DNA from 3 places in the Streptomyces sp. P9(2023) genome. Region 2 is predicted to be linked to each of the others. Evidence: riboswitches for the same ligand, from Rfam matches in the RefSeq annotation. Region 2 holds a riboswitch; each other region holds the start of a gene.
The links. Region 2 has a riboswitch for cyclic di-AMP ahead of Q5762_RS16840 (LysM peptidoglycan-binding domain-containing M23 family metallopeptidase). Riboswitches for the same ligand answer to the same signal wherever they lie in the genome.
Positions count from the first base shown of each region.

Region 1: another riboswitch for cyclic di-AMP. It lies ahead of Q5762_RS22990 (transglycosylase family protein); the one in region 2 lies ahead of Q5762_RS16840 (LysM peptidoglycan-binding domain-containing M23 family metallopeptidase).
Region 3: another riboswitch for cyclic di-AMP. It lies ahead of Q5762_RS35075 (M23 family metallopeptidase); the one in region 2 lies ahead of Q5762_RS16840 (LysM peptidoglycan-binding domain-containing M23 family metallopeptidase).

Region 1 is NZ_JAUPWM010000019.1:11,857-21,334, forward strand. It holds gene Q5762_RS22965 (SurA N-terminal domain-containing protein) at 1-554, shown strand, start outside; gene Q5762_RS22970 (nucleoside triphosphate pyrophosphohydrolase) at 575-1,561, shown strand; gene Q5762_RS22975 (globin domain-containing protein) at 1,569-2,759, opposite strand; gene Q5762_RS22980 (cytochrome P450) at 2,858-4,123, shown strand; gene Q5762_RS22985 (transglycosylase family protein) at 4,237-5,241, shown strand; cyclic di-AMP (ydaO/yuaA leader) riboswitch at 5,501-5,676, shown strand; gene Q5762_RS22990 (transglycosylase family protein) at 5,680-6,369, shown strand; gene eno (phosphopyruvate hydratase) at 6,749-8,035, shown strand; gene Q5762_RS23000 (septum formation initiator family protein) at 8,139-8,603, shown strand; gene Q5762_RS23005 (DUF501 domain-containing protein) at 8,673-9,215, shown strand; gene Q5762_RS23010 (Ppx/GppA phosphatase family protein) at 9,212-9,478, shown strand, end outside.
Region 2 is NZ_JAUPWM010000010.1:90,548-100,025, reverse strand. It holds gene Q5762_RS16855 (STM4012 family radical SAM protein) at 1-172, shown strand, start outside; gene Q5762_RS16850 (STM4011 family radical SAM protein) at 183-1,049, shown strand; gene Q5762_RS16845 (SGNH/GDSL hydrolase family protein) at 1,036-1,848, opposite strand; gene Q5762_RS16840 (LysM peptidoglycan-binding domain-containing M23 family metallopeptidase) at 2,017-3,006, opposite strand; cyclic di-AMP (ydaO/yuaA leader) riboswitch at 3,011-3,183, opposite strand; gene Q5762_RS16835 (tyrosine-protein phosphatase) at 3,560-4,372, shown strand; gene Q5762_RS16830 (DUF6126 family protein) at 4,388-4,552, opposite strand; gene Q5762_RS16825 (XRE family transcriptional regulator) at 4,573-5,256, opposite strand; gene Q5762_RS16820 (aspartate aminotransferase family protein) at 5,330-6,715, opposite strand; gene dxs (1-deoxy-D-xylulose-5-phosphate synthase) at 6,712-8,592, opposite strand; gene hpnH (adenosyl-hopene transferase HpnH) at 8,677-9,478, opposite strand, start outside.
Region 3 is NZ_JAUPWM010000054.1:16,756-26,233, reverse strand. It holds gene sigJ (RNA polymerase sigma factor SigJ) at 1-75, opposite strand, end outside; gene Q5762_RS35095 (rhodanese-like domain-containing protein) at 302-781, shown strand; tRNA gene Q5762_RS35090 (tRNA-Met) at 843-916, shown strand; partial or broken gene Q5762_RS35085 (TipAS antibiotic-recognition domain-containing protein) at 1,000-1,155, shown strand; gene Q5762_RS35080 (PP2C family protein-serine/threonine phosphatase) at 1,387-2,589, shown strand; cyclic di-AMP (ydaO/yuaA leader) riboswitch at 2,826-2,973, shown strand; gene Q5762_RS35075 (M23 family metallopeptidase) at 2,985-4,091, shown strand; gene Q5762_RS35070 (aldo/keto reductase) at 4,197-5,153, shown strand; gene Q5762_RS35065 (PrsW family intramembrane metalloprotease) at 5,166-6,482, opposite strand; gene trmB (tRNA (guanosine(46)-N7)-methyltransferase TrmB) at 6,551-7,333, opposite strand; gene lhgO (L-2-hydroxyglutarate oxidase) at 7,377-8,573, opposite strand; gene Q5762_RS35050 (MFS transporter) at 8,772-9,478, opposite strand, start outside.

The DNA.
Region 1 (9,478 bases), on a different contig from region 2:
CGGCGGCCGTCGTCGGCGGCGAACGGATCGAGGTGTCCAGCCTCCAGGCGCAGGTGCGGGACGTGCGGACGGCGCAGGAGGCGTCCCCGCAGGCCGCGCAGCTGATCCAGGCGACGGGCAACCTCAGCCGCGAGAAGCTGAACGTGATGATCTTCGACCGGGTGGTGGACAAGGTCGCCGCGGACAACGGGATCACGGCGTCGCGCGGCGAGATCCAGTCGACGCGGGACGAGTTCACCAAGCAGAGCGGCGGGGCGGAGCAGCTCGCGGCGACGCTGCTCCAGCAGCAGGGCGTCGCGCCCGACCAGATCGACGGGGTCGTCCGCCGTACGGTCCTGATGAACAAGATCGCCGCGAAGCTGGGCATCGCGAACACCCCCGAGGGCCAGAAGAAGCTCATGGACGTCTTCACGGCGGCCTCCAAGGACCTCAAGATCGACGTGAACCCGCGCTTCGGGGCGTGGGACGACGCGAAGATCCAGCTGGGTACGTTCACGGCGCCGTGGGTGCGGCAGATCAGCGAGGAGCCGACGGCCGTGGAGGCGGGGGCGTAGCGGGACGTAGGGTCGGGAGGGTGAACGCCGAATCACCCGTAGAGCCCGCCGCCGATCCTGGTCGGATCGTCCTCCTCACCGCCAGCCACCGCGTGGCGCCCGGACTGCTGTCCTGGCCCGCGTGGCAGGCGTTGCGCGGTGCCGACCGGGTGCTGTGCGCCGACGAGAACCACCCGCAGCTGCCGTACCTCCGCGAGGCGGGCGTGGCCGTGGAGCACGCGCGTCCGGCGGCTCAGGAGTTGGTCGAGGCGTGCGCCGGGGGCCGGACGGTGGTGGTGCTGCCCGGCGGCGAGGGCGACCAGGCGCTGACGGACGGGCTGGCCCGGCTTGCCGGCTCGGGCCGGGTCACGATGCCCGACCTGGAGCTGCTGCCCGGCTCGTACGACCTTCCCGGCGCCCGCCTCCTCGACCTGGTGCAGGTCATGGACCGGATCAGGCGTGAGTGCCCGTGGTCGTCGCAGCAGACGCACAAGGGGCTTGTGAAGTACGGCATCGAGGAGGCGTACGAACTCGTCGAGGCGATCGAGGAAGGCGACCGGGACGAGCTGCGCGAGGAGCTGGGCGACGTGCTGCTCCAGGTCGTCTTCCACGCGCGGATCGCGGAGGAGGACGAGGAGGCGCCGTTCTCCGTGGACGACGTCGCGGGGACGATCGTGGAGAAGCTGATCCACCGGCATCCGCATGTCTTCGGCGACGCGTCGGCGTCCACGCCGGAGGAGGTCAAGGAGCACTGGCTCCGGACCAAGGCGGTCGAGAAGCAGCGTGCCTCGGTCACCGACGGCGTGCCGCTCGGCCAGCCGGGCCTGGCCCTCGCCGCGAAGCTCGCGGGCCGCGTCCGCACGGCGGGCCTGTCGGTTCCCCTCCCTCAGGGCGAGGGCATCGGCTACGACCTCCTTGCGCTGGCGGCGACGGCGGAGTCCCAGGGCATCGACCCGGAGGCGGCGCTCCGCGCGGCGGCCCGCACGTACCGGGACACGATCCGCGTGACGGAGTCCCAGCAACCCTGACCCGGGGTCACCGCTCCTGGGGGGATCGGGCTGCCGGGTTGTGCCAGTGGGGAGACGGGCGGGACAGGAACCAGTCGCCGGGGCCCAGGGGGCGGTCCGGGCGGGTCGGGGGGACGCGGTCGTGGTGGATGCTGGACGCACCCAGGTCGTGCAGGGCCGGGAGGGTCTCCGTGAGGAGCTCCGGGGGACCCGCCACGTACACGTCGTGCCGCGGCCAGTTGCCGCATGACGCCAGTGCCCGCAAGAGACGTTCCGTCGCCTGGTCACGCGGGTGTTCCGGCGCGGACGTGATGTACGTGATCTTCAGGCCCGGTATCCGCTCCCGGAGCCGTTCCGCGTCCTTCCTTCCGTACAGGTACTCCCTCGACCTCGCCACCAGGAACAGGCGGGCCTCGGCATCCGAACCCGCGTCCTCCAGCAGCGCCTTCACCGGCGCCCAGCCCGTCCCCGCCGCGATGTACGTGCGCGGATCCCCCGGCGCCGTCCTCGACGTCAGCGTGCCGCCCGGCGCGCTCAGCCGGAGCGGCTCGCCCACCCGGAGCGCGTCCACCAGCGCCGTACTCATCGCCCCGCCCGGGATCCGGCTCACGTGCAGGTCCACCGTCCCGTCCGTGCGTAACGCGTTCGCCAGCGAGTACGTCCGCCACACCCGCGGCACCCGCAGCGAGCTGACGCTCACGTACTGCCCCGGCCGGTACGCGAAGGGGCTGCGCGGCTTCAGGGTCAGTACCGCCAGGTCCTCGCCGAGCCGCTCGTGCCGGACGACGACGGCGTCCCACCAGGCCGGCTCCCCGTCCGCCGCCGCCTCCTCGGCGCCCCGGAGCATGAACTCGGCGACGTACCCGTACGCCTCCGTCCACGCCTTCTCCGCCTCCACGCTCCACGCCGCCCCCGCCGCGTGCGCGAAGGCGGCGGTCAGGCTCGTGCCGACGGCGGCGTAGAGCGCCGGCGAGGCCAGGAACTTGCGGTGGTCCCGCCCCAGATGGGCCAGGTACTCCGGAAGCCCCGGATCCTCCAGCTGGGTCACCACATGGGTGAGCGCCGCGAACAGCCGGTCGCGCTGGGCCCCCAGGTCCTCGGGGAAGAGCTCTCGGACGCCCGGGTTGTGCCAGAACAGATGGGAGTAGAAGAACGCGACGGCATGCTCGGCCCGTCTCTCGACGACGGCGAACGTGCTTCTCAGCAACTGGGCATCCACGCGGGAGAATCTAGGCCACCCGCCTTCACAGGACGATCACATCTCGCGGACCGGGCCGCCCGGAGGCCGGTGGTCCACCTACCTTGTACCGTCTCAGGGTGAGCACCACCCCCGCCGAGAACCCCGCCGAACCCCCCGCCCCCGAGCTCTTCACCTGGGAGTTCGCGACCGATCCGTACCCCGCCTACGCCTGGCTCCGCGAGCACGCGCCCGTGCACCGGGCCAAGCTGCCCAGCGGGGTCGAGGCCTGGCTCGTGACGCGGTACGCGGACGCCCGGCAGGCCCTCGCCGACCAGCGGCTCTCGAAGAACCCGGCGCACCACGACGAGCCCGCGCACGCCAAGGGCAAGACCGGGATCCCGGGGGAGCGCAAGGCCGAGCTGATGACGCATCTCCTCAACATCGACCCACCCGACCACACCCGGCTGCGCCGTCTCGTCTCCAAGGCGTTCACCCCGCGCCGGGTCGCCGAGTTCGCGCCCCGGGTGCAGGAGCTGACGGATCAGCTGATCGACTCCTTCGCCGCCAAGGGCACGGCCGACCTGATCCACGAGTTCGCCTTCCCCCTGCCCATCTACGCCATCTGCGACCTGCTCGGCGTACCCCGCGAGGACCAGGACGACTTCCGGGACTGGGCCGGGATGATGATCCGGCACGGCGGTGGGCCGCGCGGCGGCGTGGCGCGGTCGGTCAAGAAGATGCGCGGCTACCTCGCCGAGCTGATCCACCGCAAGCGGCTCGACCCCGGCGACGACCTGATCTCGGGGCTCATCAAGGCCTCCGACCACGGCGAGCACCTCACCGAGAACGAGGCCGCCGCCATGGCCTTCATCCTTCTCTTCGCCGGCTTCGAGACCACTGTCAACCTGGTCGGGAACGGGGTGTACGCGCTGCTGCGGAACCCTGACCAGCGCGAGCGGCTCCAGACCTCGATCGCCGCCGGCGAGCGCGACCTCCTCGAAACCGGTGTCGAGGAGCTGCTGCGCTTCGACGGGCCGGTGGAGATGGCCACCTGGCGGTACGCCATGGAGCCGCTGACGATCGGCGGTCAGGAGATCCCGGCCGGCGACCCGGTCCTCGTCGTGCTCGCCGCCGCCGACCGCGACCCGGCCCGCTTCGAGGAGCCGGACACGCTCGACCTCTCCCGGCGCGACAACCAGCACCTCGGCTACGGCCACGGCATCCACTACTGCATCGGCGCCCCGCTCGCCCGGCTCGAAGGCCAGATCGCGCTCGCCACGCTGCTGACTCGCCTGCCGGACCTGCGACTTGCCGGGGATCCGGCCGATCTGCGGTGGCGCGGCGGGCTCATCATGCGTGGATTGCGCACACTTCCGGTGGACTTCACCCCTCTTGCGAGCTGACTCTCCGTCAAGACTGTGACTTTTACGTGATCTCCGCTGCATCGACTTGTGACTGACGTTCGAATGCCGCTACGTTCACCGTCACCTCACCAGTCACACGGAAGGCACTCCGCATGCGCTCCGGGAACGGTCGTCACCGCAGACCCCGCCAGGCCCCCGCCATCGTCGTCGCCGCAGGCGTGACGGGGTCGGCCCTCGCGCTGCCCCTCTTGGGTGCGGGCTCGGCATCCGCCGCCGACGCGGCCACCTGGGACCGGGTCGCCGAGTGCGAGTCGGGCGGCCAGTGGAGCGCCCACTACGGCAACGGGCTCTACGGCGGGCTCCAGTTCACCCAGGTCAGCTGGGAGCGGCACGGCGGCCTGGCGTACGCGCCCAGCGCGGACCTGGCCAGCCGGGCCCAGCAGATAGCGGTGGCCGAGAAGGCCCTCGCCGCGGGCGACCAGCAGTGGGCCACCTGCGCCCCGATCGCCGGGCTGACGAACGACGGCGTCAAGCCCGACGTCCACCCGGGGCCGGCTGTCACGCCCTCGGAGTCCACGGACCCGCTCCCGGAGTCCGACCGCACGGGCGGGCTCCCGACCGTCGACACCCCTCCGGAAGCCCTCGCGAAGCCCGAGAGTCCCGAGACCCCCGCCACGCCCGGGACCCCCTCGTCCACGCCGTCCGCGTCGGCCACTCCCGGCACCGGTAAGCACCGGGGTGACGCGGATCCGGAGGAGACGCTCAATAAGGACAAGTCGCTCGAAACCGGTCGCCACGCCTCGCCGTCCGACTCGCCGACCGGTGAGACGTCCGGCGCTCCGACCGACACGCCGACACCGGATGCCGCCGACAAGAACAAGGCCGCAAACCCGGACAGTGGGAACACAAAGGGCACAGAGGGCGTCGAGGGCAACAAGCCCGCCGAGGACATCTCGGATGCTATCGGTGAATACACCGTCAAGCCCGGCGACAACCTCACGGTGATCGCCCAGCGCAACGAACTCCCCGGTGGCTGGGGCGCCCTCTACGACGCCAACCGCGCGACGGTCGGCCTCGATCCGGACCTCATCCTTCCTGGCCAGAGCCTCGATCTCACGATCGGTCAGCCTGACGAGGCGGCAGCTGAGCGCGGGTAGTTCGGCCGTGAATGTCCGGTTCTGTGTAAGTGAGACATGGGTCTCTTTGCCTCAACTGGCGTGTCCCGTCCGCAAAATCTGCTTCCGTCGCCTCTCACCTGCGTAAATACCCTTCGCCCCGAGGCAAGTAGGGGCGTTTTGTCCCCCATGGACGTCTTTGAACTTCCCCCGGGTCTGTGTCTACGGTCGTCACCGCTCGCCACCGCGGGCCCCGTCGACCGAAACGCCGAATCCTGCCGTCGGCCGATGGGAACAGTCGTCGCGTCAAGCGCCGAAGGCAGGAGCGGGGGACCCAAGGTAAGTGCCGTCCCCGGCCGTTGAGACAGACGGCCGACGGAACGGCTTGGGGTTAAGCCGCGCGCTAGGTCGCGCGGCCGGGCAACTCACATGGCCCGAACCCGACAGCTCACCTCGTAGGCGTCGGTGAGGAGAAGTCCCATGCTGTTTTCCGCCAAGGGCAAACACCGTCGTCCCTCCAAGGCCACCCGCGCCGTCGCTCTCGCCGGTGTCGCCGGTGTCGCCGTCGCCGCCCCGCTGATGGGCGCCGGCACCGCCTCGGCCGCCACCGTCTCCGAGTGGGACAAGGTCGCCCAGTGCGAGTCCGGCGGCAACTGGTCCATCAACACCGGCAACGGCTACTACGGCGGCCTGCAGTTCTCGAGCTCCACCTGGGCCGCCTTCGGTGGCACCGCGTACGCCGCGAGCGCCGACCAGGCCTCCAAGTCGCAGCAGATCGCGATCGCCGAGAAGGTCCTCGCCGGTCAGGGCAAGGGTGCCTGGCCGAGCTGTGGCGTCGGCCTCTCCTCCGCCTCGCCGAACACCGGTGCCGTCGAGAGCGCCCCGCAGCAGGAGCGTCAGGCCGAGCAGCCGACGACCCGCAGCGAGCAGCGGACCGCCCCCAAGGCCGCGGCCAAGAAGACCGAGTCGAAGAAGACCGTCACCACCCCGACCGGCAAGAAGGTCAAGAAGGGTGACGGCGAGTACAAGGTCGTCGCCGGCGACACGCTGAGCAAGATCGCCGCCGCCCACGACGTCAAGGGCGGCTGGGCGAAGCTCTTCGAGCTCAACAAGGACGTCGTCGAGGACGCCGACCTGATCTACCCGGGCCAGCAGCTTCACCTGAAGTGAGCCCGGCGGCCCGTGTGAGTCCGGCGGCTCACGCGGGTCCCACGACCCTCCCGCGGTGACCACCCCGGTCCGGAGCACTCTTCCCCCGTGCGCTCCGGACCGGGGTTCCGCGTTTCCGGATCCGATATCCAAGATCCAAGATCCAAGATCCAAGATCCGTGATCCGATATCCGTGATCCGTCGCCCGACCGACCCCCGACGGTTACCGCCGAGTAGTCCTGAGGGCCTTTGGCCCCAGATGCGTGTCCTTGGGTCCTTTTTCGTCCCAGGGGTCGGGCGCCCGGCTGGCCGGAGCCTCGGAGCCGGTTAGGCTCTTGTCGCAAGGCCAAAGCGACCCTGCACCGCATGCGTCACATCTAGCGTCACATCCCAGAAGGAGATGCTCGTGCCGTCCATCGACGTCGTCGTAGCCCGGGAAATCCTGGACTCCCGAGGCAACCCCACGGTCGAGGTCGAGGTCGGCCTCGACGACGGCAGCACTGGCCGTGCTGCCGTTCCGTCCGGTGCCTCCACCGGTGCGTTCGAGGCCATTGAGCTCCGTGACGGAGACAAGAACCGCTACATGGGCAAGGGCGTCGAGAAGGCCGTCCTCGCCGTGATCGAGCAGATCGGCCCGGAGCTCGTCGGCTACGACGCCACCGAGCAGCGCCTCATCGACCAGGCCATGTTCGACCTGGACGCCACGGACAACAAGGCCTCGCTCGGCGCCAACGCCATCCTCGGCGTCTCCCTCGCCGTCGCGCACGCCGCGTCCGAGGCCTCGGACCTCCCGCTCTTCCGCTACCTCGGCGGCCCGAACGCGCACCTGCTGCCCGTTCCGATGATGAACATCCTGAACGGCGGCTCGCACGCCGACTCCAACGTGGACATCCAGGAGTTCATGATCGCGCCGATCGGCGCGGAGTCCTTCTCCGAGGCCCTGCGCTGGGGCACCGAGGTCTACCACACCCTCAAGTCCGTCCTGAAGACCAAGGGCCTGTCCACCGGCCTCGGCGACGAGGGCGGCTTCGCCCCGAACCTGGACTCCAACCGTGAGGCGCTCGACCTCATCCTGGAGGCCATCAAGCAGGCCGGTTACGCCCCGGGCAAGGACATCGCGCTCGCGCTCGACGTCGCCGCGTCCGAGTTCTACAAGGACGGCAAGTACGAGTTCGAGGGCAAGTCCCGCTCGGCCGCCGAGATGACCGAGTACTACGAGGAGCTCGTCTCCGCGTACCCGCTGGTCTCCATCGAGGACCCGCTGTTCGAGGACGACTGGTCGGGCTGGAAGGTCCTCACCGACAAGCTGGGCGCCAAGGTCCAGATCGTCGGCGACGACCTGTTCGTCACCAACCCGGAGCGTCTGGCGCGCGGCATCGAGGACGGCGCCGCCAACGCCCTGCTGGTCAAGGTCAACCAGATCGGTTCGCTGACCGAGACCCTGGACGCCGTCGAGCTGGCCCAGCGCAGCGGCTTCAAGTGCATGATGTCGCACCGCTCCGGCGAGACCGAGGACGTCACCATCGCCGACCTCGCCGTCGCCACCAACTGCGGCCAGATCAAGACCGGCGCCCCGGCCCGCTCCGAGCGCGTCGCCAAGTACAACCAGCTCCTGCGCATCGAGGAGATCCTCGACGACGCGGCCGTCTACGCCGGCCGCAGCGCCTTCCCGCGCTTCAAGGGCTGATCTGCTTCAAGGGCTGACCTGCAGGTCGCCCGGTTACCTACGTCCCCGCACCCGGTCCCGTACCGTGTGCGGGGACGTACGTACGTAAAGGGGAGGCGCGCACATGGCCCGGGACCGGTTCTCGACCGCGACCAGGATCAGGCTGCTCGGCGAGCAGACCGCCGCCCGTGTCTACCGCTCCCAGACCCGCCGCCAGGCCCGCCGCTCCCGGCTCACCGGCCGCGCGGCCTTCCTCGCCCTGGTCGTCTGCTCGCTGATCGTCGCGCTCGCGTACCCCATGCGGCAGTACGTCTCCCAGCGCGCCGAGATCGCCGAGCAGGAGCGCCAGGCCGCCGACGCCGCCGCGCGCGTCGAGGAGCTGCGGGACGAGAAGGCCCGGCTCCAGGACCCCGCGTACATCCGCCGGCTCGCCCGCGAGCACCTGCACTACGTGGTGCCCGGCGAGACCGGCTTCACCGTGAACGACCCCGAGGCCGAGCGCGCCCGGCGCACCGAGCAGGGCGCGGCCGACCGCCCCTGGTACTCCGACCTCTGGGAAGGCGTGGACCGCGCGGACGCGCCCCGCTAGACCACCCGACCTATCGTCCCCACCCACCGGCCCCACCGACCGCACCCGACGAGAAGACAAGACGCAACGATGGAAACGCCCCCTCCGCAGACCGCACGCACCGAGCCGACCGAGGCGGACGTCGCCGCCTTCGAAGCCCAGCTCGGCCGCCCGCCCCGGGGGCTGCGCGCCATCGCGCACCGCTGCCCCTGCGGCAACCCGGACGTCGTCGAGACCGCGCCGCGGCTCCCGGACGGCACGCCCTTCCCGACCACGTACTACCTGACCTGCCCCCGGGCGGCCTCCGCGATCGGCACCCTTGAGGCCAACGGGGTCATGAAGGAGATGCAGGCCCGGCTCGCCACCGACCCGGAGCTGGCCGCCGCCTACCGGGCCGCGCACGAGGACTACATCGCCCGCCGGGACGCCATCGAGGTCCTGGAGGGCTTCCCGAGCGCCGGCGGCATGCCCGACCGGGTCAAGTGCCTGCACGTCCTCGTCGGCCACTCGCTGGTCGCAGGTCCTGGCGTCAACCCGTTCGGCGACGAGGCCATCGCGATGCTGCCGGAGTGGTGGGCCAAGGGCCCCTGCGTCAACCCGTGCGCGGAGAAGGAAGAAGGGGAGACGAAGTGACCCGGGTCGCCGGCATCGACTGCGGTACGAACTCCATCCGTCTCCTCGTCGCCGACGTCGCTGTGCCCGATAGCGCCTCCGGCGCGGGCTCGACGGTTGAGCTGATCGAGCTGGACCGGCGGATGACGATCGTCCGGCTCGGCCAGGGCGTCGACCGGACCGGCCGGCTCGCGCCCGAGGCGCTGGAGCGGACCTTCGCCGCCTGCCGCGACTACGCGGCCGTCATCGAGGAGCTCGGCGCCGAGCGGCTGCGCTTCGTGGCC
Region 2 (9,478 bases):
GGACTTCGCGGCCGAGCTGGGCCGGTTCGAGGCGCTGGGCTGGCTGGATCCGGCGGCGCCCGCCGGTCTGCTGCGGCTCTCCCCCGAGGGTCTGGCGCACTCGGACGCGCTCGGCCCGGCCCTGTTCTCCCCGGCCGTCCGGGCGGCGATGGCCGCCTACGAACCGAAGTAGGGCCGCGGTCATGGACCTGACGATCCTGTACCGGGGGCCGCTCGCCTCCTGCGACTACGACTGTCCCTACTGCCCGTTCGCCAAGCGCCGGGACAGCCGCGAGCAGCTGCGTGCCGACCGCGCCGCGCTGGAGCGGTTCTCCGCCTGGGCCGAGGCGCAGACGGACGACCGGCTGCGGATCCTCTTCACCCCGTGGGGCGAGGGCCTGGTCCGCTCCTGGTACCGGCGCACCCTCGCCGAGCTGTCGCGCCTGCCGCACATCGAGCGGGTGGCGATCCAGACCAATCTGAGCTGCCGTACGGACTGGCTGGCCGAGGCCGACCCCGCGTCGCTCGCGCTCTGGTGCACGTACCACCCCGGTCAGACGCCGTACGACCGCTTCCTCGGCAAGTGCCGCGAACTGGCCACCCGGGGCACCCGTTTCAGCGTCGGGATCGTCGGCCTCCCCGACCACCGGGAGCACGCCGTGCGGCTGCGGAACGACCTCCCGCCCGAGGTCTACCTCTGGGTGAACGCGGCCGAGGGGCACACGTACACCGACGAGGAGGCCGAAGGCTGGACGGCCCTCGACCCCCTCTTCCCGTACAGCCGCCATCCGCACCGCTCGGCCGGCCTGCCCTGCCGGACCGGCGAATCGGTGATCTCGGTGGACGGGGACGGGACGGTGCGCCGCTGCCACTTCGTCAAGGCCGAGCTGGGCAACCTGTACGACGGTTCGTACCGCGCCGCCCTCCGTCCCCGGGCCTGCCCGCTCGCGCGCTGCGACTGCCACATCGGCTACGTCCACCTGGAGACGCTGCCGCTGTACGACGTGTTCGCGGGCGGGGTCCTGGAACGGATCCCGGCCGCGAACGGCGCGGCGGTCAGAGGGGCATGAGGTCGCCGAGCGGCATGAGGTCGGGCCGCTTGGCCGCCACGTCGTCGCCCGAGCTCTCGCCCCGCAGCCGCCGTCCGATCCACGGGACGAGGTACTCCCTGGCCCAGTGGATGTCGTCGCGGCGGACCTCCAGGGTCCCCCTCGGCGGCAGCGGCGGCCAGGCCTGGTCCGGGTCGGCCGGCACCTCCATGCCGAGGACCTGGGCGGCGCGCAGCGCGACCCGGGTGTGCCCCTCGGGCGAGAGGTGCAGCCGGTCGTCGTCCCAGGCCCGCCTGTCCTGCACGGACTTGAGCGACCACAGGTCCAGGACCGGGCAGTCGTAGCGGTCGGCGATGGCCCGGACATGGGCGGTGTACGTGGCGATCTTGCCGCGCAGATGCCTGAGGACGGGGACGTCACGGGTGTCGAAGCCGGTCGTCACCATCACCGTACCGACGGCCGACGTGAGGTCGGCCACCGCGCGCTCGAAGCGCTCGGCGACGTCGTCCGGGTCGGTGCCGGGACGGATGATGTCGTTGCCGCCGGCGCAGAAACTCACCAGGTCGGGGGCGAGTTCCCTGGCCCTCGGAACCTGCTCCGCCACGATCTGGTCGAGGAGTCGGCCGCGTACGGCCAGGTTGGCGTAACGGAATGCGTCGTGCTCCGGCAATTGGTCGGCGAGCAGGACCGCGAAACGGTCCGCCCAGCCGACGTACTTCCCGTCGGGCCCGGGATCTCCCACGCCCTCGGTGAAGCTGTCACCGATCGCCGCGTACGACCCGAATAGGTTCACGTCTCTTGATCTCGAATCGTCTGCCACGGGAGCACATCTTTCCCTTATGGATGTGACCTACGCGACCGTAAGGAGGGGTTGACGCCGGGTGAGATACGCCACCGGTCAAGATTCCGCCAAGCCGGAATACGCCGCAGGGGCCCGGCACACCGAAGTGCCGGGCCCCTGCGGGGTGCTGCGGGTGGCGCGAAGGCGTCAGACGCCGACGCCGTGCTGGCGCAGGTACGCCAGCGGGTCGACGTCCGAGCCGTAGCTGGGAGTGGTCCGGATCTCGAAGTGCAGGTGGGGACCGGTGACGTTGCCCGTGGAACCCGACAGACCGATCTGCTGCCCAGCGCTCACGGTCTGACCGGCAGAGACGGAGAGGGACGAGAGATGGGCGTACTGCGCGTACTTACCGTCGGCCTGCTGAATGATGACCTCATTGCCGTAGGCGCCAGCCCACCCCGCCGAAACCACCGTTCCGGCCCCGACCGCCTTGAGGGTCGTGCCCGTGGACGCCGTGATGTCGATACCGGTGTGGTAGCCGGAGGACCACATCGAGCCGGGGGTGCGGTAGGAGGTCGTCACGCTCATGCCGTCGACCGGGGCGCCCCAGCCGGTGGCCGAGGACTGCGCCGGAGCGGACTGCGACTGCGTGGACCGGGAGGCCCGGGTGGACTCCACCGTGTCGCGCTCGGTGCCGCGCGAGCTGCGGGTCTCGCCGGAGCCGGAGGAGGACTTCTCCGCCTTGGGCGCTGCCTTCGGGGCGGCCTTGGGAGCCGCCTTGGGGGCCGCGGCCTTCGGGGCGGCCTTCGCCGTCGACTTGGCGCCGAGGGTGAGCTTCATGCCGGGCAGGATCAGCGACGGGTCCTCGCCGACGACCTGACGGTTGTCCGCGTAGAGCTTCTGCCAGCCACCCTTGAGGTCGTGCTCGGCGGCGATCTTCGACAGGTAGTCGCCGGGGACGACGGAGTACGTCTTCGGCTTCGCGGCGGGAGCGGCGGGAGCCGCGACCTTCGCGGGAGTGGCGGCGACGGCGGCGACCTTCTCGGACGTCACGGCCGGCGCGGCGTTCTCGGCGGCGTGGGCGCCGGTCGCACCGAACAGCGGCAGGGCGACGACGGCGCCGCCGGTGCCGGCGGCGACGATTCCGCGCGTGATCGGGTTGACCTTGGGACGGCGATGCTTACCCTTCGCGGGCATGGCGAATTCCTCTCCGTCGCCTACGAGGTGAGCTGTCGGGTTCGGACTGGAGATGTCCGGTCGCGCTCTCACGCGACTTCACCCCGAGCCGTCCGGATCGACCGGTGCGGCGTACTTACCTGGGTCCCCCGCTCCTGCCTTACGTGGATGGGTGCGGATTCCGGGCGGTGGCAGGATTAGGCGGTCCGACCGGATTGACGGTGACGCTAGACGAGCGAGGTCGAGGCGAACAAGCCGCCGGTTTCCGATCGCATTCCACGGCGTGATATCCGCATCGAATTCCGGTCACCCTCCGTGGATGACGGAGGATCGATTTCCTTTTCCGGTACGGGGATTGGCCGGGATGATCAGGCACGGTCCGTCACCTTTATGACGCTGCTCACGCCCCGATTTCCATCTCCCCTGTAATCAGGGCGCGTTATACCGAAGGGCTCAATTCGGACAGAACACCCATTCCCCTACCCAGGGGTGCGCACGGACGGTGCCACCCGGGATGATTGCCCCAGGAATCGGTCAGCGACCGATCGCGATCCGTCAACCTTCAGGAGCACTCGTGACGCAGCAGCTGCCGCAGGTCCCGTCGACCGAACCCGAGCTCACCGGGGTACGCAACTTCCGGGACGTGGGCGGACTGCCGACCATGGACGGCGGGTCGGTGCGGTTCGGACGCCTCTTCCGCAGCGGCCACCTCGCCCACGCCACCGAGGAGGACGCGACGTTCCTCGCCACCCTCGGACTCCACACGATCTTCGATTTCCGCAATCAGGCGGACGTGAAGGTCGAGGGACCGGACGTCGAGCTGCCCGGTGTACGGAATGTGAACATACCGCTCAACGACCCGGCCGACGGCAAGGAGTTCTGGAAGCTGGTCTCGTCCGGGGAGCTGGAGCAGCTCCGCGCCATCCTCGGCGACGGCAAGGCAGCAACCCGAATGTCCGATTCGTACCGGCAGATGATCGTCGATCGGACGGCGGAGCACAGCCGCATCCTGCACGCGCTGGCCGAGGACAGCGTCCCCGCGCTCATGCACTGCGCGGCCGGCAAGGACCGGGCGGGCCTGGCGATCGCCATCTCGCTGCTCGCGGTGGGCGTCGAGCGCGGCGCGATCGAGGCCGACTACGTGAAGTCGAACGACCCGCACCGCCGCTACAAGGTACGCCGCAGCTCCACCGCCGCGGACGGGATGTCACCCGAGGTGATGGAGCTGATCAGCCCGCTCTTCGACGCGCGGGTGGAGTATCTGCGGGCCGCGTTCGAGACGATGGAGCAGGCCTGGGGAACGGTCGAGAGCTACCTCACCGACGGCCTGAAGCTCTCCCCCGAGACCCGGGCGCGGCTGCGCGAGCGCTTCGTCGAGCAGGCCTGAGCCGCGGCCCGTCCCCTACTGGTTCTGCCCGCCGAGCATGAACAGCAGATAGAGGAAGCCGGCGAAGAGATGCCCGGCCACCAGGTAGGCGAAGAGCCGGAGCACCAGCCCCTTGGGGAACTTGCCGGCCTCGCGCTCCTCGCCGGTGACCGGTGCGCGCTTCGCGGACTTCTCGGACATAACGACCTCTCTCGGAGGGCTCAGCGCAGATGCGGGACTCCGTCGCCGAGGCACAGCTCGGCGGCGGGGCTCTGCATCAGCGTGTGGACGAAGAGCAGCTCGGCCCCACCGCGCCCGGCGGCGCCGATACGGTGCGGGGTGAGCGAGTCGAAGTGCGCGCTGTCCCCGGGGTCGAGGACATGTACGGCGTCGCCGAGCGCGAGCCGCACCTGCCCTTCGAGGACGTGCAGCCACTCCTCCCCGGGATGGACGCGCACGATGTCGGCCCGGGTGGCGTACGGCACGTGGACGCGGAGCGCCTGCAGGGCGCGGCCTGCTCCCCCGGCCTGGCGGTAGGTCCAGCCGTCCGCCTCGACGGGTTCGGACCGGCCGGCCCGGACGATCGGATCACGCTCGGGCGGGATCTCGCCGAGGAGTGCGGAGACCGTCGTACCGTAGATACGGGCCAGGGCCAGCAGCGTCGGGAGCGAGGGCTGGCGGTGGCCCGTCTCGAGCCGGGAGAGGTGTGCCGCGGAGAGCCCGGCCCGCTGCGCGGCGGCCTCCAGGGTCAGTCCGCGCCGCCGGCGAAGGCCGCGCAGCTGCGGCGCGACGTCCGGCAGGGCGTCAGCGGTGACAGCAGTGGCAGCAGTGGCAGCAGTGGCAGCAGTGGCAGCGTCGGAGGATGCGGCAGGGTCCGGGGACGGCTCCCCGGGGAGGTGCTCCATGCCTCCATTCCGCCAGGAACTTTCCTCCGAGGCAAATTTCTTGCCCCAGAGGCAAAAGCCCGAAAGACCCGCCTCAGCGCTGCGCGACCGCCTGCTTGACCAGCGTCTTCCCGAAGTCCCACATCAGCCCGCCACCACCGTGGGCGTCGTCCATCACCGCCGTGAACGCGGTGACGAAGCGGTCCACGTCCGCCTCGTCGATGACCAGCGGCGGAATCAGCTTGATCACCTCCAGATGGTCCCCCGACACCTGCGTCAGGATCCGGTGGCGCTGGAGCAGCGGGACGACGACCATCTGCGCGAAGAGACCCTTCCGGGCCGCCTGCAGCATCGTCCAGCGGCTGCGCAGACCGAGCGACGAGGGCCGGCCGAACTCGATCCCGATCATCAGCCCGCGCCCGCGGATCTCGTGCAGCAGCTCGTAGCGCGGCACGAGCTCCCTCAGGCGCGAGGAGAGCAGCTCGCCCGTCCGGCGCGCGTGCGCCACCGTCCCCTCGTTCTCCATGACCGAGAGCACGGCCAGCCCGGCGGCCATGGCCTGCGCGTTCGAGCCGAAGCTGGCGGAGTGGACGAGGACGCGGTCCATGGACGAGTAGACCTTCTTGAAGATCCAGTCCTTGCCGAGCGTCGCGCCGACGGGAACGTACCCGCCGGAGAGCGCCTTGGCGACACAGAGCAGGTCCGGCTCGACGCCTTCCTCGTGCTGGTACGCGTAGAAGTCACCGGTCCTGCCGAGCCCGGTCTGCACCTCGTCGGCGATCAGCACGGCGCCGTGCCGGTGCAGCAGCTCCTGCGCGGCGCGCAGGAAGCCGGGCGGGGCCTCGTGCACCCCCTTGCCCTGGATGGGCTCGACCACGAAGCCGGCCACATCACCCTTGCGCAGCTCGCGCTCCAGCGCGTCGAGATCGCCGAGCGCGATCGCGGTGTCGGGCAGCAGCGGGGCGAAGCCGTCCCGGAAGCCCTTCTCCCCGTTGACCGAGAGGGAGCCCGTGGTCAGGCCGTGGAAGGCGTGGGAGCAGTAGAGGATCCTGGGCTTCCCGGTGGCGTACCGGGCGAACTTCAGGGCGGTCTCCACCGCTTCCGTACCGCTGTTCCCGAAGAAGACGCGGTCGAGGTGCGGGCTGTGGGCGAGCAGCTTCTCGGCGAGCAGGCCGGGCAGCGGCTGGCAGTCGAAGCGGGTGAGGTCGGCGAGCTGGGCGTCGAGGACGTCGTGGAGGGCCTTGCGGACCACGGGGTGGTGCCGGCCGAGGCCCATGACGCCGAAGCCGGCCAGCATGTCGAGGTGGTCCTGGCCGTCGGCGTCCCAGAAGTGGGCACCCTCGGCCCGTTCGTAGACCTTGTCGAAGCCGATCGTGTGCAGCATGCGCGGGAGCTGGTGGTTGAGGTACCGGCCGTGCAGCTCGTAGCGCTCCGCGCCGCGTTCGGCGAGCAGTGCCGAGAGGTCGAACTCCTTGCTCATCGCCCCTTCTTCCGGGTCAGTGCGGCGCTGATGTTCCCGGCGATCTCCACCGGGGTGAGGCCGAGGTCGGCGAGCACCTCGCCGCGCTTGGCGTGGGCGAGGAACTGTTCGGGGATCCCGAAGGTCCGCAGGGGGACGTCGACGCCCGCGTCGCGCAGGGCCTGGCCGACGGCCGCGCCGACGCCTCCGGTACGGATGCCGTCCTCGACGACGGCGACCAGGCGGTGCCGCTCGGCGAGCGGGGCGAGGGCCTCGTCGACGGGTTTGACCCAGCGCGGGTCGACGACGGTGCAGCGGACGCCCCGCCCGGCGAGCAGGTCGGCGGCCTGGAGACAGACCTCGGCCATGACCCCGACGGCGACGAGGAGCACGTCCGCGTCGAGCCCGCCCCCGAGCAGGATGTCCATGGAGCCGATCCGGCCGACGGCCGGGACCGGCGGCCCCACGGTCTCCTTGGGGAACCGCAGCACGGTCGGGGCGTCGTCCACGGCGACGGCCTCGCGCAGCTGGGCGCGCAGCTGGGCGGCGTCGCGCGGGGCGGCGATCCGCAGCCCCGGCACGACCTGGAGGACGGAGAGGTCCCACATGCCGTTGTGGGAGGGGCCGTCGGTGCCGGTGACCCCGGCCCGGTCGAGGACGAACGTCACGCCGCACCTGTGCAGGGCCACGTCCATGAGCAGCTGGTCGAAGGCGCGGTTCAGGAAGGTCGCGTAGACGGCGACGACCGGATGGAGTCCGCCGGTCGCGAGGCCGGCGGCCGAGACGACGGCGTGCTGCTCGGCGATGCCGACGTCCCAGACCCGGTCGGGGAAGCGCTCCGCGAACTTCGTCAGGCCGACGGGGTGGAGCATGGCCGCGGTGATCGCGACGACGTCCGGCCGCTCGGCCCCGATCTCGGCGATCGCGTCCCCGAAGACGGAGGTCCAGGAGGGGCCGGCCGACGGGGCGAGCGGTTCGCAGGTGACCGGGTCCATCGCGCCGACGGCGTGGAAGCGGTCCGCCTCGTCCTCCAGGGCGGGGCGGTAGCCGCGGCCCTTCTCGGTGAGGCAGTGCACGAGCACGGGCCCGTGGAAGCGCCGGGCGCGGCGCAGGGCCGACTCGACGGCCGCGATGTCATGGCCGTCGACGGGACCGAGGTACTTCAGCCCCAGGTCCTCGAAGAGCCCCTGGGGGGCGAACGCGTCCTTGAACCCCTTCTTGGCGCCGTGCAGCGAGCCGTAGAGCGGCTGTCCGATCACGGGCGTGTGCTGGAGGACGTCCTTGCCCCAGGCGAGGACCCGCTCGTAGCCCTCGCTGGTCCGCAGGGCGGCCAGGTGGTCGGCGAGTCCGCCGATCGTCGGGGCGTAGGAGCGCTCGTTGTCGTTGACGACGACGATCAGCGGCCGGTCGGGCGCGGCGGCGATGGTGTTGAGCGCCTCCCAGGCCATCCCGCCGGTGAGGGCGCCGTCGCCGATGACGGCGACCACGTGGTCGTCCTTCTCCAGCACCTCGTTGGCCTTGGCCAGGCCGTCGGCCCAGCCGAGGACGGTCGAGGCGTGCGAGTTCTCGATGACGTCGTGCTCCGACTCCTCGCGGGAGGGGTAGCCGGACAGTCCGCCCTTGCTGCGCAGCTTGGAGAAGTCCTGGCGTCCGGTGAGGAGTTTGTGGACGTAGCTCTGGTGCCCGGTGTCCCACAGGATGCGGTCGTCGGGCGAGTCGAAGACCCGGTGCAGCGCGATGGTCAGCTCCACCACGCCGAGATTGGGTCCCAGATGGCCGCCCGTCCTGGCGACCGCGTGGATCAGGAACTGCCGGATCTCCTCGGCCAGTTCGTCGAGCTCCGCGCCGCCCAGCGGCCGGAGGTCGCGCGGCCCCCGGATGTTCTCCAGAATCGTCATGCTCGGCCCCCTCTCGTCGTACGGTGCTCGGCCGTGCGGGAAGCCCGCGCCCGGTGGGCTCGCGGGCCTCCCGTACGCGTCACGTCATCCGCGGTTGCCGGAGACGGTCTCGCGGGCCGCCCTCAGGGACTCCTTCAGCGAGCCCATGGTGGCGAGGACGGCGGTCGGTTCGTAGCCGCAGTGCGCCATGCAGTTGGCGCAGCGCGGGTCCTTGCCCCGGCCGTACTTGTCCCAGTCGGTCTCCTCGATCAGCTCCCGGTAGGTGGGGACGTAGCCGTCGCTCATCAGGTAGCAGGGCCGCTGCCAGCCGAAGAGCGAGTAGTTCGGGATCGCCCACGCGGTGCACGGGAAGTCGGCCTTGCCCTCCAGGAAGTCCAGGAAGAGCGGCGAGTGGTTGAGCCGCCACCGGCTCCGGTTGCCGCCCGCGAAGGCCTTCTTGAAGAGCTCGCGGGTCTGCTCGACACCGAGGAAGTGCTCCTGGTCCGGCGCCTTCTCGTAGGCGTACGCCGGCGAGATCATCATCTCGTCGACCTGGAGGTCGTCGTTGAGGTAGTTGAGCACCTCGATGATGGTCTGCGGGGTGTCGGTGTTGAAGAAGGTCGAGTTGGTGGTGACCCGGAAACCGAGCCGCTTGGCCTCCTTGATCGCCGCCACCGCCTCGTCGAACACGCCTTCCTTGGCGACGGATTCGTCGTGCCGCTCGCGCAGCCCGTCGATGTGCACCGCGAAGGCGAAGTACGGGGAGGGGGTGAACTTCTCCAGCTTCTTGCGCATCAGCATCGCGTTGGTGCAGAGGAAGACGTACTTGCGCTTGGCGACCAACTGGCGCACGATCTCGTCGATCTGAGGGTGCATCAGCGGCTCGCCGCCGGCGATGGAGACCATC
Region 3 (9,478 bases), on a different contig from region 2:
GTAGGCGACCGCCTTGAGGTGCGTGCGGTCGGCCTGGAAGCGCGCGGCCAGCAGGTCCTTGTCGTCCGAGTCCATCGGTGCTCGTCCCCTCGTAGAACGTAGATACCGTCATGCCGTCATCGGCATGACGTACGGCGCCCGCGAAACGTGACGCCGAAGTCCCTCGAACGTCCCCCCGGACGTCCGCTGCGTGAGATCCCCTGCCGTCCCCCGCCGCACGCCCGGATTTCCCCGGCCGATCCGACGAACCCCCGGGATTTGCCACTTCAGCGAAACGATCTTCGCCCGTAGATTTTCATGCATGACGACAACCGCGCAGGTCAACGCCGTACTTCGTACCCCGCCCGCCTCTCCGCAGGCCGCCGCGGCCTACTTCTCCGCCAGCCTCGCCTTCCACGCCGACGTCTCCGACGTCGCCGGCGCCCTCGCCGCCGACGGCGACCCCGGCTTCGTGGTCATCGACTCCCGCTCCACCGCGTCCTGGGACCAGGGCCACGTCCCCGGCGCACTCCACCTGCCGACCGCGCTCATCGCCGAGCAGGCCGAGCAGCTGCTCGACAAGTCCGTCCCCGTGGTCACGTACTGCTGGGGCCCCGGCTGCAACGGCGGCACCCGCGCCGCGCTCGCCCTGGCGCAGCTGGGCTTCCAGGTGAAGGAGATGCTCGGCGGCTTCGAGTACTGGGTCCGCGAGGGCTTCGCGTACGAGACGTGGGAGGGCCCGGCGAAGAAGGACGCCGACCCGCTGACCGCCCCGGTCGACTCCGAGGACTGCGGCTGCTGAGGCCGCGGGGGTCATGCGATTAGGGGATCTGCTCGCCATGCCGTAAGGTCATATTCACCGACGCGGGGTGGAGCAGCTCGGTAGCTCGCTGGGCTCATAACCCAGAGGTCGCAGGTTCAAATCCTGTCCCCGCTACTCAGTAGCAACGAAGGCCCGGATCCAGTCACTGGATCCGGGCCTTCGTCGTGTGTGACTCCGTGGTTTTGACCTTTACGCGGTCGATGACGACGAAGCCGACGAAGGAGTACGTGACCGGCCTCGGCCGGATGTACGTCGACGACCCGCGCTTCACCGTCAACTACGACCAGCACGGCGAGGGCACCGCCCTTCTCGTCCGGGACGCGATGAAGGTCTACGCGGAGCGGAACCTGTAGCGGAACCTGTCACGGAGGCGGCGGTCCTTGTCCCCCACATGGCCGAGCGGGGGTCGCAGCGCGGCGCGGCTCCCGCCACCCTGGGGAGGGCGCGGTACCGTCCGTCGCCGTGCCGTGTACGGACCGGGCAGGAGAGCACAGGTGGGCCAGGGGCAGGGCCGGGGGAAGGGCAACGGGAACGGCCGGGGGAACGGGCGGGCGAACGGGCAGAGGAACGGGTGGGTCTACGGACTGGGCGGCGGTCCGGCGAACGGCCGCGGCGGCCCGCAGGCGAACGGGCTCGACCGGCCGGCGGGCGGGGGCCGGGCGCCGCGCGGCGGGCGGGCCGAGCGGGCCCGCCGGTTCATCCGGGCGCTGCCGCCGCTGGTGATCCTCGGCGGAGTCGTCTTCGACCTGTCCACCCCCGCCTCGTACACGGCCTCCCCGATGTTCTCGGCCGCGCCGCTCATCGCCGCGCCCTTCTTCTCGATGCTGACGACGCTGGTCACCTGCATCGCCGCGGTCCTCGCCAGCGTCGGGCTGCACCTCTACAACGACACCGCCACCGACGTCCCCGCCCTCACCGGGACCCTGACCGTCGTCACCGTCTCCGCCCTCGCCCTGCTCATCAACCGGGTCGTGCGCCGCAGCGGCGAACGGCTCGCGTCGGCGCGGGTGATCGCGGAGACCGCGCAGAAGGCCGTGCTGCCGACGCCCGCCGAGCGGATCGGCGGGCTCCAGGTCGCGGCCCGGTACGAGGCCGCGCAGGCGGACGCGTTCATCGGCGGTGACCTGTTCGCCGTCCAGGACACCCCCTACGGGGTACGGCTGGTGGTCGGTGACGTGCGCGGCAAGGGGCTGGACGCGGTCGAGGCGGTCGCGGTCGTGATCGGCGCCTTCCGGGAGGCGGCCGAGCAGGAGTCGAGTCTGGAGGGCGTAGCGCAGCGGCTCGAACGGGCGCTGGCCCGGGAGGGCACGCGCCGCTCCGGCCTCGACGCCTTCGAGGGCTTCACCACCGCCGTCCTGGCCGAGATCCCGCGCGGCGACGGGCGGGTACGGATCGTCAATCGCGGCCACCCCGAACCGCTGCTGCTGTACGCGGACGGGGGCCTGGCGCTCCTGGAGCCGACCGAGCCCGCGCTGCCGCTGGGCATGGGCGAGCTGGCCGCCTGGCCGGACCGGGCCGACGAGGCCCCGTACCCGCCGGGCGCCACGCTCCTCCTCTACACCGACGGCCTCTCCGAGGCGCGGGACGCGGCGGGGGACTTCTACGAACCGGCCGAGCGGCTCGCCGGGCGGATCTTCCCGGGGCCGGAGGAGCTGCTCGACGCGCTCGTCGACGACGTCCGCCGGTACACGGGCGGCGGGGCCACCGACGACATGGCGCTGCTCGCGGTGAGCCGGCCCGCAGAGGGCCAGCCGGACCGGCGCCGGACGATGCCCGTGGTGCCCTGACCGACGCGGTGACAGTCACTGTGACCATCCGTAGTGGAGAGGTACCGCTGCGATAACAATTGATGCACCGTCAGTTCCCGGTTCCCTGTGAAAGTCTGGACTGAAGCAGGATCAAATCGGTCTGTACCAGCTCAATCTCGCGGATGATCAACAGGAACAGCTTGGAATCCGGCCCTCGCGTCTATTAACGTTCGATAACGCAGCGCGGTCGTCCCAGCCGTCGTAAGAGACGGCACCGTGCGCACGCGCCGAATCCTGAAAGGGAACCGGGGAACCACTACTTGGGGTGAATCGGACACCGTCGTACTCGTACGACACCGTCCGTAGGAGACCTTCCTGCTCCGAACCCGTCAGCTAACCCGGTAGGCGAGAAGGAAGGAAAGGAGTACGCCTCCGTGGCGTCCAACAGCCCTGCCCCTGAAGGTCTTTCAGACAGGTTCAACGCGTTCGGCGCTCGTGGCGCCGCCGGGACGGACGACGACGCGACCACGTGGGGGGAGTGGAACCCCACCGAGGACTCCCTGCGCCAGCAGGCCCGTTCGGGTGGCCGCCACCGTGTCGTGAAGCAGCGCTCCGGCTTCGCCCGCTCCTCCACCGTCCTCGGCGTCGGTGTCATCGCGGCCGTCGGCGCGGGCGGCATGGCGACCGCCAAGGACAAGCCCCCGGTCTCGATATCGCTCCCCGACCTCAACCTGCCGGACGCCTCCGAGCTGCCCGGCGTCGGCGAGTTCCTCTCCGACGGTGCTGAGGGCACGGACGGTTCGGGCTCCGGGACGAACAACCCGCAGCCGCTCACCGCCACCCTCGCCCTGCCGGCCGAGAGCGCCGGAAAGACCGCGGGGACCGAGAGCACCGCCTCCGCCGCGACGGCCGACGCCGGCGAGGCGCTGCGCGCCCGCATCCTCCAGCAGGCCGAGCAGCAGCAGGCCAACGCCGACGCCGCCGAGAAGGCCGCGGCGGAGAAGGCGGCCGCCGAGAAGGCCGCCGCCGAGGCCGCGGTCCAGGCCGAGAAGGCCGAGAAGGAAGCGGCCGCGGCGAAGAAGAAGGCCGAGGAGGAAGCGGCGGCGAAGGCCGAGGCGGAGCGTCTGGCGAAGCTCGCCGCGAGCTACTCGCTGCCCACGTCCTCGTACACCCTCACCTCCACGTACGGCCAGTCCGGCTCCATGTGGTCCTCCGGCCAGCACACCGGCCTCGACTTCGCGGCGCCCACCGGCACGCCGGTCAAGGCGGTGAACGGCGGCACGATCAAGTCGGCGGGCTGGTCCGGCTCGTACGGCTACCGGATCGTCCTGGAGCTGGAGGACGGTACGGAGGTCTGGTACGCGCACCTGTCCTCGATGACGGTGAGCGCCGGCCAGTCCGTGGGCACCGGCGACACCATCGGCCGCGTGGGCGCGACCGGCAACGTGACCGGCCCGCACCTGCACCTGGAGATCCACACCCCGGGCGGCTCGGGCCTGGACCCGGCGGCCTGGCTGGCGAACAAGGGCATCTCGGTCTGACGCGAGGGTGCCTCCCACGCCTCCCGACTCCGGCAGTCCTGGCGGCACCCCCCCGACGTCGGGGCTGCCGGAATACCCCGTCATGGGACGGTCGTTGACCGTCCCATGACCTCTCTCCGCCCGCTGGGCAGCTCGGACCTGCACGTCTTCCCGCTCGCGCTGGGCGGCAACGTCTTCGGCTGGTCCGCCGACCAGGCACAGACGTTCGCCGTCCTCGACGCCTACACCGCCGCCGGCGGCAACTTCGTCGACACCGCCGACATGTACTCCGCCTGGGCCGAGGGCAATCAGGGCGGCGAGTCCGAGACGCTGATCGGCAAGTGGCTCGCCGGCCGCGGCAACCGCTCCGAGGTCGTCGTCGCCACGAAGGTCGGCGCCCACCCCCGGTACAAGGGGCTCGCCGCGACCACGATCAAGGCCGCCGTCGAGGAGTCGCTGCGCCGCCTCGGCACCGACTACATCGACCTGTACTACTCGCACTTCGACGACCCGGCCGTCCCCGTCGAGGAGATCGTCACCGCGCTCGACCAGCTGGTGAAGGACGGCAAGGTGCGGGCCGTCGCCGCCTCCAACATCTCGCCCGAGCGGCTCCAGGCCTCCCTCGACTTCGCCGAGACCGAGGGCCTCGCCCGCTACGTCGCCCTGCAGCCGCACTACAACCTGCTCTCGCGCGACACGTACGAGGGCGAGCTCCTGGCCACCACCGAGCGGGCCGGGCTCGCCGCCCTCCCGTACTTCGCGCTGGCGTCCGGCTTCCTCACGGGCAAGTACCGCCCCGGGAAGACCGTCGACAGCGTCCGCGCCGAGGGCGCCGCCGAGCACGCCGAGACCGAGCGGGGCCGCCGGATCCTCGCCGCGCTCGACACCGTGGCCGAGGCGCACGAGGCGGAGGTCGCCACCGTCGCCCTGGCCTGGCTCGCCTCCCGGCCGACGGTCACGGCGCCGATCGCCTCGGCCCGTACGGTCGAACAGCTGCCGGCCCTGATGGCGGTGGCGGACCTGCGGCTGACGCCGTCGGAGGTGGACCTTCTGACGAAGGCGTCGGAGGCGTCGGAGGCGTAGGGGGTACGGGGGTCAACTCTGGTACGGGTTGTAGCCGCCGTAGTCGAGGTACTGCGGCGGCGCCCAGACCCGGCCGGTCGCCCGCGCGGCGTATGTGAGGGCGGGGGAGGCGACCGGCTTGCGCTGCCAGAGGTGGTGCAGCAGCTCCTGCTCGCGGGCCGTGAAGTCGGGGTCCGGCGCGCCGCGCTGGGCGCGGTGGCGCAGGAAGGCGAGCGTCGTCGCGAACGCCTCGTACTCGCCGACCGCGGTGGCGGCCGGCGGGCCGTACGTACGGCGGGCGAAGTCGCGGGCCATGGAGCGCGCCCGCATCGAGGAGAGCGCGAGCGGCTCGGCGGGCGAGAGCCAGCCGGCCGCCGCGTACGCCGGGAGCTGGCCGGATATCGTGCGCAGTTCGCGCTGCCTGCTCCATATCGCGAGCCAGGTCAGCAGGCCGAAGGCGGGCACCATGAACATGCCGTAGACCAGGATGAAGCCCAGCGGCCCGAGGAGGGTCGCGGAGCCGTTCCACAGGGCGTGCATGAGCATGGCGAGGAGCAGTCCGGCGAGCGGCAGCAGGACCCGGCGCACCCGCAGGAACTTCCGGCGCGAGGTGGCGAGGGCGGCGAAGGCGAAGCCGAGGCCGGTGAAGACGGTGAAGAGCGGATGCGCGAACGGCGACATCACGATCCGTACGAAGAAGGTGCCGGCGGTCATGGAGCCGAGGCCGCCGGAGCCGAGGTCCTGGTCCTCGCCGAAGGCGTTGCCGAGATAGAGGATGTTCTCGGTGAAGGCGAAGCCGGTGGCGGTGAAGCCGGCGACGACGACGCCGTCGACGAGACCGGTGAAGTGCCGTCTGCGGAAGAGGAAGATCAGCAGGATGGCGGCCCCCTTGGCGCTCTCCTCGACGACCGGGGCGACGACCGTGGCGCCGAGGGACTCGGCGGAGGCGGGGTCGGCGGTGGCGGTCGCGATCCAGCGGACCGCGAAGGAGTTGGCGAGGATCGCGACGAGCGTGGCGGCGCAGGCGCCCCAGGCGAAGGCGAAGATCAGGTTCTTCCACGGGCCCGGTTCGACCCGGTCCAGCCAGCGGAACGCGGCGAGCAGCAGCGGGACGGGCAGGACGGCGAGCCCGAGGCCGACGAGGAATCCCTCGGTGCCGGTCTGCTCCCGCACGATCGCGAGGATCACCAGCGCGCAGAGCGCGAGCACGGTGATCACGGCGACGGCCCGGACCACCTTGCTGCGCCAGAAGGCGCGACGAGGCCTGTAGCGCCACTGGGCGCGGTCCGGAACGGCCGGGAAGGCCGGCTCCTCGGTGTCCCGGGTGGGGACGGGGGCGCTGTTCGACACGTGAGCGACCCTAACGAGGAGTACTGACACCTGCGAGGGTGTTCTCCGCTTTCCGCTACTTCCTGCGGTTACTTCCTGTGGAAAAGCAGGTCGTGCACGAGATGGCCCTTGTTCAGGCCCTGCCCCTCGAAGCGGGTGAGGGGGCGGAAGTCCGGGCGGGGCGCGTAGCCGCCGTCGGGCCGGGTGTTCGCGAAGTCGGGGTGGGCGGAGAGGACATCGAGCATCTGCTCGGCGTACTCCTCCCAGTCGGTGGCGCAGTGCAGGACGGCGCCGGGCTTCATCCGGGTCGCGAGCAGGGTGAGGAACTCGGGCTGGATCAGGCGCCGCTTGTGGTGGCGCTTCTTCGGCCAGGGGTCCGGGAAGTAGACGCGGCAGCCGTCCAGGGCGTCGGGGCGGAGCATCTCGCGGAGCAGGATGATCGCGTCGCCGTTGGCGACCCGGACGTTCTCCAGACCGCCCCGGTCGGCGAGACCGAGCAGGTTGCCCTGGCCGGGGGTGTGGACGTCCACGGCGAGGATGCCGGTGCCGGGGTCGGCGGTGGCCATCTGGGCGGTGGCCTCGCCCATGCCGAAGCCGATCTCCAGGACGACGGGCAGCCCGCCGAACATCTCGTTCAGGTCGAGGACGCGCTTGCCGTCGATGTCGAGACCCCAGTCGGGCCACCGCTTGAGCATCGCCTCGGCCTGCCCGGTGGTGACGCGGCTACGACGCGGCTGGAAGCTACGGATCCGCCGCTCGTGATGCGACCCGGCAGGATCGGGCAAAGGCCCTTCCCCAGCGGCGAACCGCTGACTGCCGCGCTGGAAGACGGGCGGCTCGACAGGGGCGACGGTTTCACGGATCTCAGACACAATGAGCCCAATTCTACGGTGCCCGCCGTGGCGGGCCGTATGGTCACAAGAACGCCAGGGCCCTGCGGGCCACCTCGCGGCCGATCGGCAGGGACGCCGTCGCCGCAGGCGAAGGCGCGTTCAGGACGTGGACCGTCCGCGCCGCCTCGCGGATCAGGAAGTCGTCCACCAGCGTCCCGTCCCGCAGCACCGCCTGCGCCCGGACCCCCGCCGCCGCCCGCCGCAGATCCGTTTCCTCCACCGACGGCAGCAGCCGCCGCACCGCCTCCGTGAACGCCCGCTTCGACAGCGACCGCCGCAGCTCACCCGCGCCGTACCGCCAGTGCTCCCGGGCGATCTGCCACGACCCCGGCCACGCCAGCGTCCCCGCCAGCTCGCCGGGCCGGACGACCGACCAGTCGTACCCCTCCCGCGCCAGCGCCGGCACCGCGTTCGGCCCCACGTGCACGCCGCCGTCGACGCCCCGGGTCAGATGGACCCCGAGGAAGGGGAAGGCCGGGTCCGGGACGGGATAGACCAGGCCCCGGATCAGCGACGGATCGGCCAGCTCGTAGTACTCGCCCCGGAAGGGCACGATCCGCATCCCCGGATCGTCCCCGGCAAGCCGCGCCACCCGGTCGCAGTGCAGCCCCGCGCAGTTCACGAGGACCCGCCCCCGCACCACCGCCCCGCCCGCCGTACGGACCGCGACACCCCAGGGCCGGCGGTCGACGGCGGTGACCTCGGAGCCGTACCGGATCCGTGCCCCGGACGCCTCGGCGAGCTGCGCCGCCACCGCTCCGTAGTCGCAGATCCCGGTCGTGCCGACATGGATCGCGGCGAGGCCCCGCACGTTCGGTTCGTACGCGGCGATCTGCGCGGGGCCCAGCTCCCGCACCGGGATGCCGTTCTCCCGGCCGCGCTGCACGAGCGCGTGCAGCCGCGGCAGCTCGTCGCGGTGGGTCGCGACGATCAGTTTTCCGGTGACCTCGTGGGGCAGCCCGTACTCGGCGCAGAACTTGACCATCTCGGCCGCGCCCCGGACGGCGAACCGTGCCTTGAGGGAGCCGGGGCGGTAGTAGATCCCGCTGTGGATCACCCCGCTGTTCCGTCCGGTCTGGTGGCGGCCCGGGCCGTGCTCCTTCTCCAGGACCGTGACGCGAGTGCCGGGCGCGGCACGCGTCAGGGCGTACGCCGTCGACAGACCGACGATTCCGCCGCCGATCACGATCACGTCGCAGTCGACGTCGTGCGATGACACCTGCATCACCTCCCACCCCGATAGTGCACTGGCCCACTGACAGAACGGCTAAACCCACTGGGACACGCGTCACCCCGGGATGTCCCCGAGATCATCATGTGCTCGTCCCCGGCTCACGCCGAGGTCGCTCCCGGGCCACTCCAGGGTCACTTCGGGGTCACCCCGGCACTCGGTGCCGCCGGCCCTCCGGCCCCCGGATCACGCCGGGGTCATCAGCAGAGGGCGGGCCCGCTCCCGTAGTTCCATGACCCTCGGTTCGTCCCCGTACGGTTCGAGCCGGTGCAGCAGGTCCCGTACGTACTCGGTGGTGCGGGCGGACGAGATCCGGCCGGCCACCTCCACCGCGCGCGTGCCCGCCGCGCAGGCCGCGTCCAGGTTGCCCGACTCCAGCTCCGCGACCGCCGACACCACGAGCCGCAGCCCGTGCGAGCGGACGAACTCCTCCGTCGGCCGGGACAGCGCCTGCTCCGTGAAGCGCCGCACCTGGCGGGGCGCCTTCAGGTCCCGGTAGCACTCGGCGGCGTCCGCGCAGAACCGGTCGTACGAGTAGAAGCCCAGCCACGACGGGTCGGCGTCGCCCTCCCGCGAGCGCTCCAGCCAGCCCTCGGCCGCCTTGAGCGCCGCCGCGGCGGCCGTGCCGTCGTTGGCCTTCGCGTGCGCGCGGGCCTCGACGAGCCGGAAGAAGGACATGGTGCGGGCGGTGGCGAGCCCGCGGTTGCGCTCCAGGGCGGCCTGGGCGAGGTCCACGCCCTCGTCGGCGAAGCCCCGGTAGGTTGCCTGGAGGGACATGGAGGCGAGGACGTAGCCGCCCAGGGGCACGTCGGCGGCGGCGCGGGCGAGGCGCAGCGCCTGGATGTAGTAGCGCTGGGCGGCTTCCTGCTGGCCGGTGTCGAACGCCATCCAGC